Linked DNA regions of Variovorax paradoxus. The protein of the gene in region 1 interacts with the protein of each later gene in a pairwise test. Links are inferred from orthologs where the notes say so. Each region holds a gene or a part of one and is shown in the gene's direction. Other genes may lie near its edges. The genes, in order: NWF24_RS12805 and rlmB.

The links.
Region 2: the proteins of NWF24_RS12805 (region 1) and rlmB interact in binary tests that used the Escherichia coli proteins (3 or more experiments, as listed by UniProt). The link is inferred for Variovorax paradoxus from one-to-one orthologs.

Annotation. Positions count from the first base shown.
Region 1 is NZ_CP102931.1:2,720,846-2,728,478, reverse strand. What follows is about bases 2,679-5,531. They hold NWF24_RS12805 (NAD(P)H-hydrate dehydratase), read left to right. Parts: upstream 2,679-3,301; coding sequence 3,302-4,762; downstream 4,763-5,531. Other genes in these bases: NWF24_RS12800 (SDR family oxidoreductase), read right to left, coding at 4,773-5,531; NWF24_RS12810 (hypothetical protein), read right to left, coding at 2,832-3,260; NWF24_RS12815 (D-amino acid dehydrogenase), read left to right, coding at 2,679-2,842. Outside these bases: NWF24_RS12820 (amidase), read left to right, coding at 210-1,532; more of NWF24_RS12815, read left to right, coding at 1,589-2,678; more of NWF24_RS12800, read right to left, coding at 5,532-5,537; rnr (ribonuclease R), read right to left, coding at 5,598-7,633. UniProt on the Escherichia coli protein: Bifunctional enzyme that catalyzes the epimerization of the S- and R-forms of NAD(P)HX and the dehydration of the S-form of NAD(P)HX at the expense of ADP, which is converted to AMP.
Region 2 is NZ_CP102931.1:3,921,113-3,928,868, reverse strand. The notes cover bases 3,027-6,002. They hold rlmB (23S rRNA (guanosine(2251)-2'-O)-methyltransferase RlmB), read left to right. Parts: upstream 3,027-4,129; coding sequence 4,130-4,876; downstream 4,877-6,002. Other genes in these bases: NWF24_RS18695 (NAD(P)/FAD-dependent oxidoreductase), read right to left, coding at 4,887-6,002; NWF24_RS18705 (hypothetical protein), read left to right, coding at 3,104-4,087; NWF24_RS18710 (ribosomal protein L7/L12), read left to right, coding at 3,027-3,099. In the rest of the region: NWF24_RS18730 (PLP-dependent transferase), read left to right, coding at 1-784; NWF24_RS18725 (hypothetical protein), read left to right, coding at 899-1,102; NWF24_RS18720 (arylesterase), read right to left, coding at 1,161-1,805; NWF24_RS18715 (ABC transporter ATP-binding protein), read left to right, coding at 1,842-2,552; more of NWF24_RS18710, read left to right, coding at 2,608-3,026; more of NWF24_RS18695, read right to left, coding at 6,003-6,083; NWF24_RS18690 (hypothetical protein), read right to left, coding at 6,199-6,369; NWF24_RS18685 (helix-turn-helix domain-containing protein), read right to left, coding at 6,480-7,070; NWF24_RS18680 (GNAT family N-acetyltransferase), read left to right, coding at 7,119-7,640; NWF24_RS18675 (DUF3237 domain-containing protein), read right to left, coding at 7,644-7,756. UniProt on the Escherichia coli protein: Specifically methylates the ribose of guanosine 2251 in 23S rRNA.

The DNA of each region.
Region 1 (7,633 bases):
AAATTACTCCAAAGGTTGGGTCTAAAATCCAGCCCGTTTTGTGCTCTTTCTGAATGGAGTCACAACACCTTGATTGGGCCGGTTTGCGGATGTGTTTGACTGGGTGCAACGGGAGCCGTCGCTCAGCCAGCGAAACCCAAAGAGTATAGCACGGCCGCCGGCCCCTCCTCCCTGAACCCGAGCTGCTCGCACAGCCTCTGCCTCCACCCATGAACGACCTTCACGCCACCCGTCTCGATCTTCTGGCAGGTGGCTCCGATGCACGCACCGAAATGGAGCGTGCCATCGGCATCGCCCAGTCCCCGGTCTGCGCGCACGTCTTCACCCGCACCATGTTCGACGAGGCCAGGCAGGCTGCCGCCGCGTCGAACCCCGACAGCCGGCTTTCGGGCCTCGCCTTCACCGCCAAGGACCTGTTCGACATCAAAGGCCAGCCAACGCCCGCCGGCTCCGTGGTCCTGGCCCATGCGCCAGCCGCCAACGCCGATGCCCTCGCCGTGGCACGGCTGCGCGCCGCGGGCGGCGTGCTGACCGGCCGCACCAACATGTCGGAGTTCGCCTTCTCGGGCGTCGGCGTCAACCCGCACCACGGCACACCGGCCAACGTGAGCGATGCCGCCACGCCGCGCATCCCGGGCGGCTCGTCGTCCGGCGCGGCGATCTCGGTGGCCAGCGGAGCCGCGTTCATCGGCCTGGGCTCCGACACCGGCGGCTCAATCCGCATTCCGGCGGCACTGAACGGCATTGTTGGCTTCAAGAACACGGCCCGCCTGACGCCAGCCGACGGCGCACTGCCGCTTTCGACCACTCTGGACACCGTCTGCGCCATGACGCGCTCGGTGCGCGACGCCATCACCGCGCACGAGATCCTCGCGGCGCGCCGAGTAACCGCCGGCAACGCCCCTCTGGCAGCCTATAGGCTGGCGGTGGTGAAGAACGTGTTCTTCGATGGCATCGAACCCGCCGTGTCTACCGCCTTCGAGCGCTCGCTGAAGGCGCTCCGCGCAGCCGGCGCTCGCATCGTGGAGATCGAACTGCCCGAGCTCGCAGAACTGGCCACCATCAATGCCACCGGTGGCTTCTCGGCCGCCGAGTCGCACGCTTGGCACCGCCTGCTGCTGGAACGCAGCGGCGCAGGCTACGACCCGCGCGTGGCCCAGCGCATCCTGCGCGGCGCCACAATGAAGGCCCATGAATACATCGACCTGATCCATGCCCGCCGCGACTGGATCGCCCGAGTCGAAACCACACTCGCTCCGTTCGACGCTGTGCTGTCGCCAACCGTGCCGATCACTGCGCCGTCCATCGCCAGCGTAGCGCCGGGCGCCGAGTGCGATGACGAATTCTTCCGCGTCAATGCATTGCTGCTGCGCAACCCGTCGATCATCAACATGCTCGACGGCTGCGCCATCTCGCTGCCCTGCCACGCCGCCGGCGAACTGCCGGTCGGTCTGATGCTGTGGCACGCCGCGCTGCACGACGACGCCGTGCTCGCGATAGCGCTCCAGACCGAGCGCACACTGCAAAATTAACAGCTGACACTGTCCACCTCACGGGCGTCAGCCATCTCTCTTATTCAGAACATTCAATGAAAATCGCGATCGTGGGCGCCGGCATCATCGGCGTCACCACCGCCTGGGAACTGGTTTCCGACGGCCATGAAGTGACCGTGTTCGAGCGCAGGGGCGCCGCCGCAGAAGAAGCCAGCTTCGCCAATGCCGGCGTGGTCGCTCCCGGGTACGTCACACCGTGGGCCGCGCCAGGCATGCGCGGCAAGGTGCTGCGCTCGCTGCTGTCCTCGCACGGCGCCATCAAGCTGCGCTGGCCGCTGGGCTCGCGCGACCTCGGCTGGCTTTCGCGCTGGCAGAAGGCCTGCAAGCTCGAAACCTACCTGGCCAACCGCGCCCGCATGCAGCGACTGGCCTTCTACAGCCGCAACCGGCTGCACGAGGTGACCGAGGCGCGCGAGCTCAGCTACGAACGCAGCGACGGCTACCTGGTGCTGCTGCGCTCCAAGCGCGACAAGAAGCTGGTGCAGGCCGGGCTGGAGGTGCTGCGCTCGGCGGGCAGCGTCTTCAAGGAAATCGACGCCGACGAGGCCCGCCTGATCGAGCCCGCCCTCAATCCCGACACCCCGCTGGCAGGCGCCATCCACCTGCCCGAAGACGAAGTGGCCAACTGCCGCCAGTTCGCGCTGCTGCTCAAGTGGGAGGCCGAGTCGTTCGGCGCGCAGTTTCATTTCAACTGCGACATCGCGCCGCTGAGCCGCGCGGCGCCCACCTCGCTGTCGCTGGCGAGCGGCTCCGACCCTGTGCGCTACGACGCGGTCGTGGTGTGCGCCGGCCTGGCCTCGGCCACGCTGCTTCGGCCGCTGGGCCTGCGCATCCCGATGGCGCCTGTCTACGGCCATTCGGTGAGCGCGCCGATTCGCGAGCCGCTCAACGCGCCACGCAGCGCGGTGATGGACGAACGCTACAAGGTCGCCATCTCCCGCCTGGGCCAGCGCGTGCGGGTGGCCGGCAGCGCCGAGATCGGCGGCTCGCTGGACACGATGAACCCGGCCGCGGTGCAAACGCTCTACAAGGTGCTGCACGACTGGTTCCCGGGTGCGGCCACGCTGCAGTCCGGCGTGCAGCAATGGAAAGGCGCACGGCCGATGCTGCCGGACGGCCCACCGGTGCTGGGTGCCAGCGGCATTCCCGGCGTGTGGCTCAACCTTGGCCATGGGTCGAGCGGCTGGGCGCTGTCGTGCGGCAGTGCGCGCGTGCTGGGCGACCTGATTGCCGGACAGGACCCTGGCATCGACCTCGAAGGGCTCGGGGTCGAACGGCTCAGTCTTTAGGACCCCACTGGCTCAGGGCCTCGGGGCTCGCCGGCTGCTCGACAGGCAGCGCGGGCTCCGGCGGGGGGCGAAGTCTGCTGGCAATCCATCCCAGCAGTCCGGGGCCGAGCAGTGCAAAGAAAATCAGGCACAGCGCAGCAGCACCCAGCAGGGCCAGGCGCATCAGGCCAGAAGCCGTTTCGCCCGGGACGTCGAACCACCGGATCACGCTGCAGCCGAAGCCGACATTGGCGGCCCAGGCCACGTCCCGCAGAGACACCCACCGCTTCAGCTCTGCCAGCAGGAAGACGCCCCATACGGCGCACAACAGACCCAGAACCCATCCCAGCCCGGCAATCCACGCCATCGTCGCAGCGAGGAAAAAGACAAGCGCTGCGAAAAGCAGGACAAGCAGCCAACCGACGCCTTTGAAGCTCATCCCCGGATGATAGGGAGACAGCACGGCGGCACAATGCGCCGATGCAACGCACCACCTCCGCCACCGCTGCCGAGCTGTTCAACATCGCCGCCACGCGCCGCATCGAACATGCTGCGGCGGCCGCCCTGCCCGCTCACGCGCTGATGCAGCGCGCCGGCCTCGCAGTGGCACGGCTTGCGATGGCGATTGCGCCGCACGCGCGCACGATCTGGGTGGCCTGCGGGCCGGGAAACAACGGCGGCGATGGCTTCGAGGCGGCTGCGCAGTTGCGTCACCGGGGCTTCTTTCCTGTCGTCACATTCCTGGGAGATGAAAGCCGCTTGCCGCCGGACGCCAAGGCATCGCTACAGCGTGCCCGCGATGCGGGCGTCACCTTTGCATCGACGCCGCCTTCGGCCTATGAACTGGCCATCGACGCGCTGCTCGGCATCGGATCGACGCGACCACCCGAAGGCACGATGGCCGAATGGCTGGCGAAGATGCATACGAGCGGCCAACCCGTGCTCTGCGTCGACGTGCCATCGGGCCTGAATGCGGACACCGGCACGCTGCCTCACGGTATCGACCACGCGCAAGCATCGGCCCGCACCTGCATCACCTTTCTCGCATTGAAGCCCGGCCTGTTCACTGCCCAGGGCCGCGATGCGGCGGGTACGGTATGGCTCGACGATCTGGGCTGCAGCGCATTCAAGGATCAACCAGTCGCCCGAATCGCCGGAGCACCCGATGCGCAGCCGCGCGCCCATGCCTCGCACAAAGGCAGCTACGGCGATGTCGCGGTGATCGGCGGAGCCTCCGGCATGGCGGGCGCCGCCTTGCTGGCCGGCTCGGCAGCACTGCATGGCGGCGCGGGACGCGTGTTCGTCGGATTGCTCGACCCGAGCGCGGCCCCCGTCGACACCGCCCAACCCGAACTGATGCTGCGCGACGCCCGAACGCTCGACCTGTCAGGCATGACGGCGGTGTGCGGCTGCGGCGGTGGAGAGGCGGTGCGAGAACTGCTGCCGCGCGTGCTCTCGACGGCGGCCGCTTTGGTGCTAGATGCCGATGCGCTCAACGCCATCGCGGCTGATGGCGCGCTGCAAGCACAGCTGACGTCCCGGGGAAAAAGCGGATCGCCCACCGTGATCACGCCACATCCACTGGAAGCTGCGCGCCTGCTGGGCTGCACGGTCGGCGATGTCCAGGCCGACAGGCTGGCCGCGGCCCGTCAGCTCGCCGCGCGCTTCGGTGTCGTAGTTGTGCTCAAGGGTTCGGGCACCGTCATTGCAGGCGCCACCGACACTCTGCCAGTCATCAACCTGACCGGCAACGCCCGCCTTGCGACCGCAGGCACCGGCGACGTACTGGCCGGCATGATCGGCGCTGCGCTGGCCATGCGCCGGCCAGCCCTCGAGGCAGCGCGCGAAGCCGTCTGGCAGCACGGCCACATCGCCGACACATGGCCGTCCGATGCAGCCCCGCTAACGGCCGGCACGCTGGCCCGCCGCGCGCCCGTCTGAGGAGCGAGCGTTAGCCGCGCCCGACGAAGGGCATCTTCGTCGCCATGATGGTGTGGAACAGCACGTTGGCCTCCAGCGGCAGGTTTGCCATGTAGAGCACCGACTGGCCGACGATCTTGACGTCGATCAGCGGCTCGATCGCGAGTTCGCCATTAGCCTGCGGCACGCCCTTGGCCATGCGCGCAGCCAACTCTGTCATGGCGTTGCCCACGTCCACCTGCCCCACGGCGATGTCGTACTTGCGGCCGTCGAGCGACGCAGTCTTGGTCAGCCCCTCGACCGCGTGCTTGGTCGCCGTGTAGGCAGCCGAGTTCGGCCGCGGCGCCGTGGCCGAGATGGAGCCGTTGTTGATGATGCGGCCGCCCATCGGCGTCTGTGCCTTCATCGTGCGGAATGCCTGCTGGATACAGAAGAACATGCCCGTCAGGTTGATGTCGACCACGCCTTGCCACTGCGCAGGCGTCCAGTCCTCGAACGGGCCCGGCGGGTTGCCCACGCCGGCGTTGTTGAACAGCAGGTCGACGCGGCCGAAGCGCTCGACGGTGGCGGCGAACAGAGCCTGCACCGAGTCCGCATTGGACACGTCGGTCGGCACCGCGAAGGCGCGCGCACCGGCGCCCGATTCTTGCGCCACCTGTTCCAGCGGCTCCAGGCGGCGCCCTGCCAGAACCACGCTCCAGCCGTCGCCCAGCAGCGCCAGCGCGGCGGCGCGGCCGATGCCGGAGCCCGCACCCGTGACGATGGCGATGCGGCCCTTGTTGTCTTCAGCGCTCATGCTGTCTGTCTCTTTCTCTTTTCGGTTTGTCGATGGTTCGTGCGGCGTGCAAATCTTTCTTCAGCGGCGCGGCTTGCGCCCCTTCATCTTGTTGGCAGCCTTCTTGACCGCCGACTTGAAGGCCTGCATCGCCGACTGCGGACCGGCCGTGGCCGAGGTGCCGCGCTCCGCGCGCGACTCGGCGTTGCCGGCTTCGGCCTTGTGACGCGTGCTGCGCTTGGCCGAGGCCTTGACCGGCACGCCCGATGATGCCGCACCCTTGTCCTTCATGGCACGGGCCGTGAGCTCTTCGCCTTCGCGCACGAGGCGGAAGTCGATCTTGCGGCCGTCCAGGTCGACGCGGCTTACCTGCACCCGCACCCGCGTGCCGATGGCATAGCGGATGCCGGTGCGCTCGCCGCGCAGCTCCTGGCGCATCTCGTCGAACTTGAAGTATTCGCCGCCGAGCTCGGTGATGTGCACCAGGCCTTCGACGTACATCGCGTCGAGCGTGACGAAGATGCCGAAGGTCGTGGCCGCGGTGACCACGCCGCCGTATTCCTCGCCGAGATGCTCGCGCATGTACTTGCACTTGAGCCAGGCCTCGACGTCGCGGCTGGCTTCGTCGGCGCGGCGCTCGTTGGCGCTGCAATGCAGGCCTGCGGCTTCCCAGGCCAGCACTTCCTTGGTGGGAGCGACGGTGGCCTTCTGCGGCTTGCTGGTTGGCGCTTTCACGCGCGACGCGAGCCGCTTGGCCAGCTTGGCATGCGCCTCGCCGGGCGTGGGCAGCATCGGCAGCTGGTAGCGCGTCTTCGACAGGATCGCCTTGATCACGCGATGCACCAGCAGGTCCGGATAGCGCCGGATCGGGCTCGTGAAGTGCGTGTAGGCCTCGTAGGCCAGGCCGAAGTGGCCGCTGTTGATCGGCGTGTAGATCGCCTGCTGCATCGAGCGCAGCAGCATGGTGTGGATCTGCTGCGCGTCGGGGCGCTCCTTGGTGGCGTCGGCGATTGCCTGGAACTCGCCCGGCTTGGGATCGTCGGTGATGCTGAGGCCGACACCCATGGCCTTGAGATAGCCGCGCAGGATTTCCTTCTTCTCGGGCGTCGGGCCTTCGTGCACGCGGTACAGGCCCGGGTGCTTGCCTTCGGCGATGAAGTCGGCGCTGCAGACGTTGGCCGCGAGCATTGCCTCTTCGATCAGGCGGTGCGCCTCGTTGCGCGTGCGCGGCACGATCTTTTCGATGCGGCCGGCGTCGTCGCAAATGATCTGCGTCTCGGTGGTTTCGAAGTCGACCGCGCCACGCTTGCCGCGCTGCTTGAGCAGCGCCTTGTAGACGTCGGCGAGGTTCAGCAGGTCCTTGACGCGATCCTTGCGCTTGGCGGCTTCGGGGCCGCGCGTGTTGCCAAGGATGGCGGCCACTTCGGTGTACGTGAAGCGCGCATGGCTGAACATCACGGCCGGATAGAACTGGTACGCGTAGATCTCGCCATCGGCCGCGACCAGCATGTCGCACACCATGCACAGGCGCTCGACCTCGGGGTTGAGCGAGCACAGGCCGTTCGACAGCTTCTCGGGCAGCATCGGGATCACGCGGCGCGGGAAGTAGACGCTGGTGGCGCGGTCGTAGGCGTCGATGTCGATGCCCGAGCCGGTCTGCACATAGGCGCTGACGTCGGCAATGGCAACCAGCAGGCGCCAGCCCTTGCCTCGGCCCACTTTCGCAGGCTCGCAATACACGGCATCGTCGAAGTCGCGTGCGTCTTCGCCGTCGATGGTGACGAGCGGAATGTCGGTGAGGTCAACGCGCCCCTTCTTGTCGGCGGGACGAACCTTCTCGGGCAGCGCCTTGGCCTCGGCCAGGCACTCCGCGGAAAACTCGTGCGGCACGCCGTACTTGCGCACGGCGATCTCGATCTCCATGCCGGGGTCGTCGATCTCGCCCAGCACTTCTTTCACACGACCAACGGGCTGGCCAAACAGAGCCGGCGGCTCGGTGAGTTGCACGACCACAACCTGCCCCACCTTCGCGGGACCGGTTGCGCCCTTGGGAATCAGGACGTCCTGGCCATAGCGCTTGTCTTCCGGTGCAACGAGCCAGATGCCGCCTTCGTGCA
Region 2 (7,756 bases), 1.2 Mb from region 1 along the record:
CGCGGCCAAGCTGTCGGAGCGCACGCGGCTGGTCTGGGTCGAGGCGGCGGGCTCGGTGACGATGGAGTTTCCCGACCTGCCCGCCCTCGTCAACGTCTGCCGCGCGCGGGGTGTGATGACCGCGCTTGACAACACCTGGGGCGCGGGCCTGGCCTTTGCGCCTTTCGACTTCAACGACAGCGGGCAGGGCGTCGACATCTCGGTGCATGCGCTCACCAAGTACCCGAGCGGCGGCGGCGACGTGCTCATGGGCAGCGTGATCACGCGCGACGAGCGGCTGCATCGCGCGCTCAAGCTCACGCACATGCGCATGGGCTTCGGCATCGGCGTGGGCGATGTCGAGACGCTGCTGCGTTCGCTGCCCAGCATCGCGCTGCGCTATGCCGCGCACGACCGTGCGGCGCGCGAACTGGCCGGCTGGCTCAACGGCTGCGACGAGATCGCGCAGGTGCTGCACCCCGCGCTCGAAGACTCGCCCGGGCACGTGCACTGGCGCGCGCTGTGTGGTGAGACCAACCTGGCCGCAGGCCTGTTCTCGGTCGTGTTCGACGAGCGCTACAGCACCGAGCAGGTCGACCGCTTCTGCGACAGCCTGCAGCTTTTTCGCCTCGGCTATTCGTGGGGCGGCCCCATCAGCCTGGTGGTGCCGTACGACATCGGCTTGATGCGCGATGCCTCTGTGGCGCGCTGGCCTTACAAGGGAACGCTCGTTCGTTTTTCGATCGGCCTTGAAGACGTGGAGGACCTGCGCGCCGACTTGCAGCAGGCGCTGGCGCGGATGTAAAAAATCGCTTCTCGCTCTCTGGGAGCGTCATTGGGTACCGTCTTGGGACTGCACCGTTATCGCTTACAGTAGGCCACGCGCAGTCACCCTGACTGCCTCGCCCAAGGAGAAGCAGTGGCAACACCCAATTACGGCTACGAGAAGCGCCAGAAAGAGCTGGCCAAGAAGAAGAAGAAGGAAGAAAAGCTCCGGGAAAAGGCGAACCGCAAACTCAATCCGAGCAGCGACGGCTTGGCCCCCGGAGACCCGGAAACCGACGTGGCCTCGCTCGAACGCGATCCACCCACGGTGCCCGAGTTGCCCACCAAGAACGGTTGATCCGCTCCTGGCGTACCCATCAAGAAGCCGCCGCAGGCCTGCGCCTGCGGCGGTTTTTTTATTTCGGCAGCAGCTTGCGCAGCTCGGGCCAGACGTTGTCCAGCAGTTGAGGCTGTGCCGCGGCGGTCGGGTGGATGCGGTCGGCCTGGAACAGCGAGAGCGCATCGGGCGCATCGGCCACGCCCTTGAGCAGGAAGGGCACGAGCGCGGACTTGGTCGCGCCCGCTACCTTGGAGAACACCGCCTCGAAGCGCCGCGTGTAGTCGCCGCCGTAGTTCGGCGGCACCTGGATGCCGACGATCAGCACCTTTGCGCCCGCAGCCTGCGCGGCCTTGGTGATCTGCATCAGGTTGCTTTCGGTGTCCGAGAGTGGCAGGCCGCGCAGCGCGTCGTTGGCGCCGAGCTCCAGCACCACGTGGCTGGGCTTGTGCTGTGCGAGCAGCGAGGCAAGGCGCGAGCGCCCGCCGGAGCTGGTGTCGCCGCTGATGCTGGCGTTGACCACGGTGGCCGCGATCTTCTGCTGCGCAAGCCTTTTTTCCAGCAAGGGTACCCAGCCTTCGCCGCGCTTGAGGCCGTACTCTGCACTCAGCGAATCGCCGAGCACCAGGATCACCGGCTTGCCAGCCATCGGTACCTGGGCCTGAGCCTGGGCCTGCGCCGCGGTCGTCCATAGCCCCGCGCTGCCGAGCGCGGCGGTGGTCAAGATAAAGTCACGTCGATTCAAAACCAAAGCCTTTCCATGTCCCAACCCCCGTCTGATGCAATTGTCGCCGTCGAGCATGTCTTCAAGTCCGTCACCGATTCGGCCGGCACGCTGGACATTCTGCAGGACATCGATTTCACCCTCGGCGCGCGGGAAACCGCGGCCATCGTCGGCGCCTCGGGCTCCGGCAAGAGCACCCTGCTCTCGATCATCGCGGGGCTAGACACACCAACGCGCGGCACGGTGCGCATCGCCGGCGAAGACATCTTCGCCATCGACGAGGACGAGCGCGCCGCCGTGCGCGCGCAGCGCGTGGGCTTCGTGTTCCAGAGCTTCCAGCTGCTGGGCAACCTGAGCGCGCTCGAAAACGTGATGCTCCCGCTGGAGCTGGCCAACCGAAAAGATGCGCGCAAGGCGGCCACCGAAATGCTCGGCCGCGTCGGCCTCGGCCAGCGGCTCGGGCACTACCCCAAGGTGCTCTCGGGCGGCGAGCAGCAGCGTGTGGCGCTGGCCCGTGCCTTCGTGGTGCAACCGGCGCTGCTGCTGGCCGACGAGCCCACCGGCAGCCTCGACTTCGCCACCGGTGAGCAGGTGATGCGGCTGATGTTCGACCTCAATCGCGAGCTCGGCACCACGCTCGTGCTCGTCACCCACGACCGGGGCATCGCAGCCCGATGCGAGCGACGCATCACCATCGAGGCCGGTCGTGTCGCACTTAATGAAAAAGTGGCTCTGGCGCCCGCCTGACAAGCGCAATAAGCTATTAAACATAAGTAAATAGCCAGCCACACAGGAGATATTCATGGAGGAGCTTCCGCCCGACGCCGCCCTGGCGCTGCAGCGCGGCAGGATGATCGAGGCCATCAAGATCGTGCGCGCCCGCACGGGCGTGGACCTCAAGTCGGCCAAGGACGCTGTCGATCGCTACGCCGACAGGCTGGAGCGAGGGGAAGGCGATGCCCGCGGACGCGGTGCGCCTGCCGCCGCCATGCAGGACCGCGGCTTCGCCTCCATGCCCTCCATCGCACTCGCAGCCCTGGCGCAGGGCAACAAGATCGAGGCCATCCGCCTCACGCGCGAAGCCACGGGCCTGAGCCTGTCTGCGGCCAAGCGGCTGGTCGACAACCATGACGACCCGGCGCTCGGAAGTTTCAGCCCCCTGACCCAGCACATGCCCCGCCGCCCGATGGACGAACCGGGCCGCGTACATGGCGACGGCTACAAATGGCTGCCGGCGTTGATCATCGTGCTGGCGGCGGTCATGGCCTGGTTGTTGATTGCCGGAAAGGCTTGAGTCGATGATCGTTCCCCAGTTCTGGGCCGAAGGCCGTATCCAGGAGAGCGTGGGCGGCAAGCAGTTCACCGTGCGCCGCTTCGGCTGGTCCGACGAGAGCCCGCTGGCCGCGCAGGCGCACGCCGACCAGCGCACGCGCGATGCCTTCGACCGCATCGTCCACAAGGGCGAGAAGCTCGAGCGCCGCGAACGCAAGATGCCCTACAACGGCGCCGACGGCATGCCGATCCGCGAGGAAATCGTCGAGCGCCAGGGCGACACCGTCATCACGCGCAACACCTACGGCGCGCGCTGCCTCAACACGCCCGACGTGCTGTTCGTCGACATCGACTTCGAGGAGCCCTTGCGCGGCAGCGTGTTCGGCTTTGCGCTGGTGCCGGCGCTGATCGCCGGGGTGGTCGGCGGCTGGGCTGCCAAGACCTGGCTGGGCGGGCTGATCGCGGGCATCGTGGTCTTCGTCGTGGCCTGGGTCATCGGCCAGCGCAAGAAGCGTGGCGAGCACAGCGGCAACCCTGCGCCCGAGAAGCGGGCGGCCGAGCGCATCGGGCGCTTCATGCAGCAGCACCCCGACTGGCATCTGCGCATCTATCGCACGCCCGCGGGCTTCCGGGTGCTGGCGATGCACGATGTCTTCGATCCGGCCGACACCGCGGTGGCCGACTGCTTTCATGCAATGGGCGTCGACAAGGTCTACGCACGCATGTGCCGCAACCAGAAATGCTTTCGTGCCCGGGTGAGCGCCAAGCCCTGGCGCATCGGCATCGGCGAACACATGCGGCCCCAGCCGGGCATATGGCCGGTGTCGCCCGAGAAGCTGCCTGCGCGCGACGCCTGGATCGCGCGCTACGAAAAGGCAGCCGAGGGCCATGCGGCCTGCCAGTACCTGGAGAGCGTGGGCAACGGCGCGAAGGTGCATCCGAGCGCGTTGGCTGTGCAGGAACTGCACGATGAGCGCACCCGCGCGCTCAGTGGTTTGCCGATCGCCTGACCACGCGAAAGGGGCAGGCCCCGGGGTAGGGATAATCCAGGGATGTCTTCCCCCAAAGTGATCTTCGGCTTCCATGCCGTGGGCGTGCGCATCAAGACCGCGCCTAAATCGGTGCTCGAAGTGATGTTCGACGCCAGCCGGCGCGATGCGCGCATGAAACAGTTCATTGCGCGTGCGCAGGAGGCCGGTGTGCGGCTGGTCGAGGCCGACGGCCTGCGGCTGTCCAAGCTCAGCGGCAGCCACGGCCATCAGGGCGTGGTAGCGCGGGTCGAACCCGTGGCCCAGGTCCGCTCGCTCGACGAACTGCTCGAAGGCCTCGAAGAGGCCGGCACCGTGCCCCTGCTGCTGGTGCTCGACGGCGTGACCGACCCGCACAACCTCGGTGCCTGCCTGCGCGTGGCCGACGGTGCCGGCGCGCATGCGGTCATCGCCCCCAAGGACCACGCGGCCGGCATCAACGCCACCGTGGCCAAGGTGGCGAGCGGCGCGGCCGAGACTGTGCCGTACTTCATGGTCACCAACCTCGCGCGCACCCTGAACGAACTCAAGGAACGCAACATCTGGTGCGTGGGCACCAGCGACGATGCGCCGGGCACCATTTACCAGAGCGACTTCAAGCGTCCCCTGGCGCTGGTGCTGGGCGCCGAAGGCGAAGGCATGCGGCAGCTCACGCGAAAGACCTGCGACGAGCTGGTGAGCATTCCGATGGCCGGCGCGGTCGAGAGCCTGAATGTCTCGGTGGCGAGCGGCGTGTGCCTCTACGAGGCGATGCGGCAGCGCGGCGCCTGAGCGTCTTTTTCTAGCTCTTGGGCAACGATCCACCCTTGCGGTGGAAGTAGATGAGCTCCGCCACCCGCCGCATCTGCGGTGTGCCCAGCAAGTGGTTGAACATCCAGTCGGTCTGGAAATGGTCGAAGGCCCAGCGCAGCGCGCGCTTGAGCCGGAAGCCCGGGTAGCCACGAACGAACCACGTGGCCGGGTCGCCGGCCTCGCCGCGCACGAAGCGCGCCACCGCCTCGCCCGCGCGCTCCCCGTGCAGCAGTGCCGTGTGGATGCCGCCGGCCGTCACCGGCGACACCATGCCCGCCGCATCGCCCACCAGCAAGGCCCGTTCGCGCGCTACCACCGGCAGCACGCCGCCGCACGGGATCATTCCCGCGCGTACCGCGACCGGCGGAGCGTCGCCGGGCGTGACCACCGAAGCAATCTTGCGCAGCAGCGGATCGAGCTTCAGCGCGCCCGCGCTGTTGTGCACCATGCGGCGCGCCAGCCCGATCTGGCTAACGCCGACGCCGTCGAGCGCCCAGCCGATGTAGCCGGGCGCGAGCTTGCGGTCGATGAAGCAATGCAGCAGGCCGGGCGCCATCCGCGCGCCCTGGTACTCGTGCTCGATGCCGTAGAGGAAGCGCGTGTTGCGCGACAGGCCCAGCGCCTTGGCAACGCGCGAGTGGGGGCCGTCAGCGCCCACGAGGTAGGTGGCCGTGATGCAGGGCCCTTGCGTCACCGGCACCTCCCACCGGCCGTTGAGCCACAGCGCCTGCTCGAACAGCGTGTCCAGCCGCACGTCGACGCCGCTGGCGCAGGCAGAGCCGACCATCCAGTCGAGCAGGGCGGGCGCGTCGGTGGCCCAGAACCAGTAGCCCGGCGCATGCAGGTCGACATGGCGCATGTTGGGCGCATAGAGCCGCACCCCTTCGATACGGCGCACGAGTGCCGCAGGCACTTCGGCCAGCCACGGCACGCTGTCGACCGCGTCCTTCACGATGATGCCGGTGGTGTGCAGCTTGGCGCCGGCACTGCTCTTCTTCTCCAGCACCATCACGCTGAGGCCTGCCAGGGCCGCGGCCCGGGCACAGGCCAGGCCCGCAAAGCTCGCGCCCACGACGAGAAGGTCGACCTTGATGTTGCCGGGGCTTGCTGCCGGAGCCAGGGCCGGCTGGGGCGCTGCGCAGGATGAGGAGGCGAGGGGAGAAAAGAAGCTGGAAGAAGTGTGCATGGGGCAGCCAACTGGATTCGATGCGCACCGCGGTCTGCGGTGCGCATGCGAAGTTAGCTACGCCATGTGCGTGCGGCGTGAAGCCTGTGTGAACCTGGGGGATGCACCCGGCCGCTCAGGATGGGTCCTTGCCACGCGTGCGACCGACCGCGCTGAAGATGCCGATCCCCAGCAGGATCACCGCCCCGATGCCGATGTAGAGCGTCGGCACGCCGGCGACGGAGGCGCCCCAGATGAGGCCGCCCAGGAAGATCACGAAACCGATCATGTAGAGCGCGAATGACATCGTCGTTCCTCTGGAAGCTGAGATGCCTTGCAGTATCCGGAGCAGTGGCAGGTGCCGCACAGGCATCGGCCGCCAGTGCGTGTCGGAGCTTGCCTACCCTGCGCGTGCGGCTACTCCGGGTTCGCCACCAGCAGATAGCGGCAGGCGGTGCGCCCCAGTGCCTTGAAGACCAGCGGCCGGTCCACGCCGAAGTCGAGGCAGTCGCCCGGTGCGAGCTCGAAGCGCTCGTCGCCGTAGTCCACCCGCAGAGCGCCTTCGAGCATCCACAGGCATTGCCGATAGGGCTTGCCGCTCCAGCGCGGGTAGTCGACCTGCGCCGAGCGCGGCAACTCGACTTCGACCAGTTCGATGCCGCTGCCCGCGTGCCGCTCCGCGACCTGCCGCCGCAGGTAGCCTGCCTTCGGGTCGCGCCAGACCTCCTGCTCGGCACGCGTGCGCAGGCGCTGCGGTTGCTCCTTCTCTTCCGTCAGGAGCTGCGCTAGCGGCACGCCGAGCCCGGCCGCCAGCCGCCCCAGCAGCACGGCCGTGGGGCTGCTCTGCGCGCGCTCCACCTTGGAAATCATGGCCTTGCTCACGCCCGAGCGCTCGGCCAACTCCGCGAGGCTCAGCGCTTGCGCCTGCCGCAGCGCCAGCAGCCGGGTGGCGATGAGCATGTCGATGTTCTGGCCGGGTGTATCGGCAGGAGATGAATCGTTTCTCATATGAGATTATTATTCTCCTATATTGAACGATATTTCAACGAGGACACCATGCGTCTCATCCCCTGCACAGAAGAAGCGCACTCCGCCGCGATCCTGGCCATCCTCAACGAGGCCATCGTCACTTCCACCGCGTTGTACGACTACAAGCCGCGCACGCCCGAGAACATGGTCGCGTGGTTCGCCACCAAGCGTGCCAACGGCTTCCCCGTGATCGGCGCCGTGGACGATGCCGGCAAGCTGCTGGGTTTCGCGAGCTACGGCACGTTCCGCGCCTTTCCCGCCTACAAGTACACGGTGGAGCACTCGGTCTACGTCGACAGCGCGCATCGCGGCGAGGGCCTGGGCCGCACGCTGATGGAGGCGATCATTGCCGAGGCCATCGCGCGCGACGTGCATGTGATGGTCGGCGCCATCGATGCCGCCAACGCCGGCAGCATCGCGCTGCACGAGCGCCTGGGCTTCGAGCATTCGGGCACCGTGCGGCAGGCCGGCTTCAAGTTCGGCCGCTGGCTGGACGTGGCCTTCTACCAGCGCATTCTTGCGACGCCGCTGAATCCGGTCGACGGCTAGCAGCTAGATCAGCGCGAAGAAGCGCATCACCACCTCGGCCGGGTGGCGTACCCCGGCGCCGACGAACATGCGTTCGTTGATCCACTTCAGCGAAGGCGAGGCAGTCTCGAAGCGCG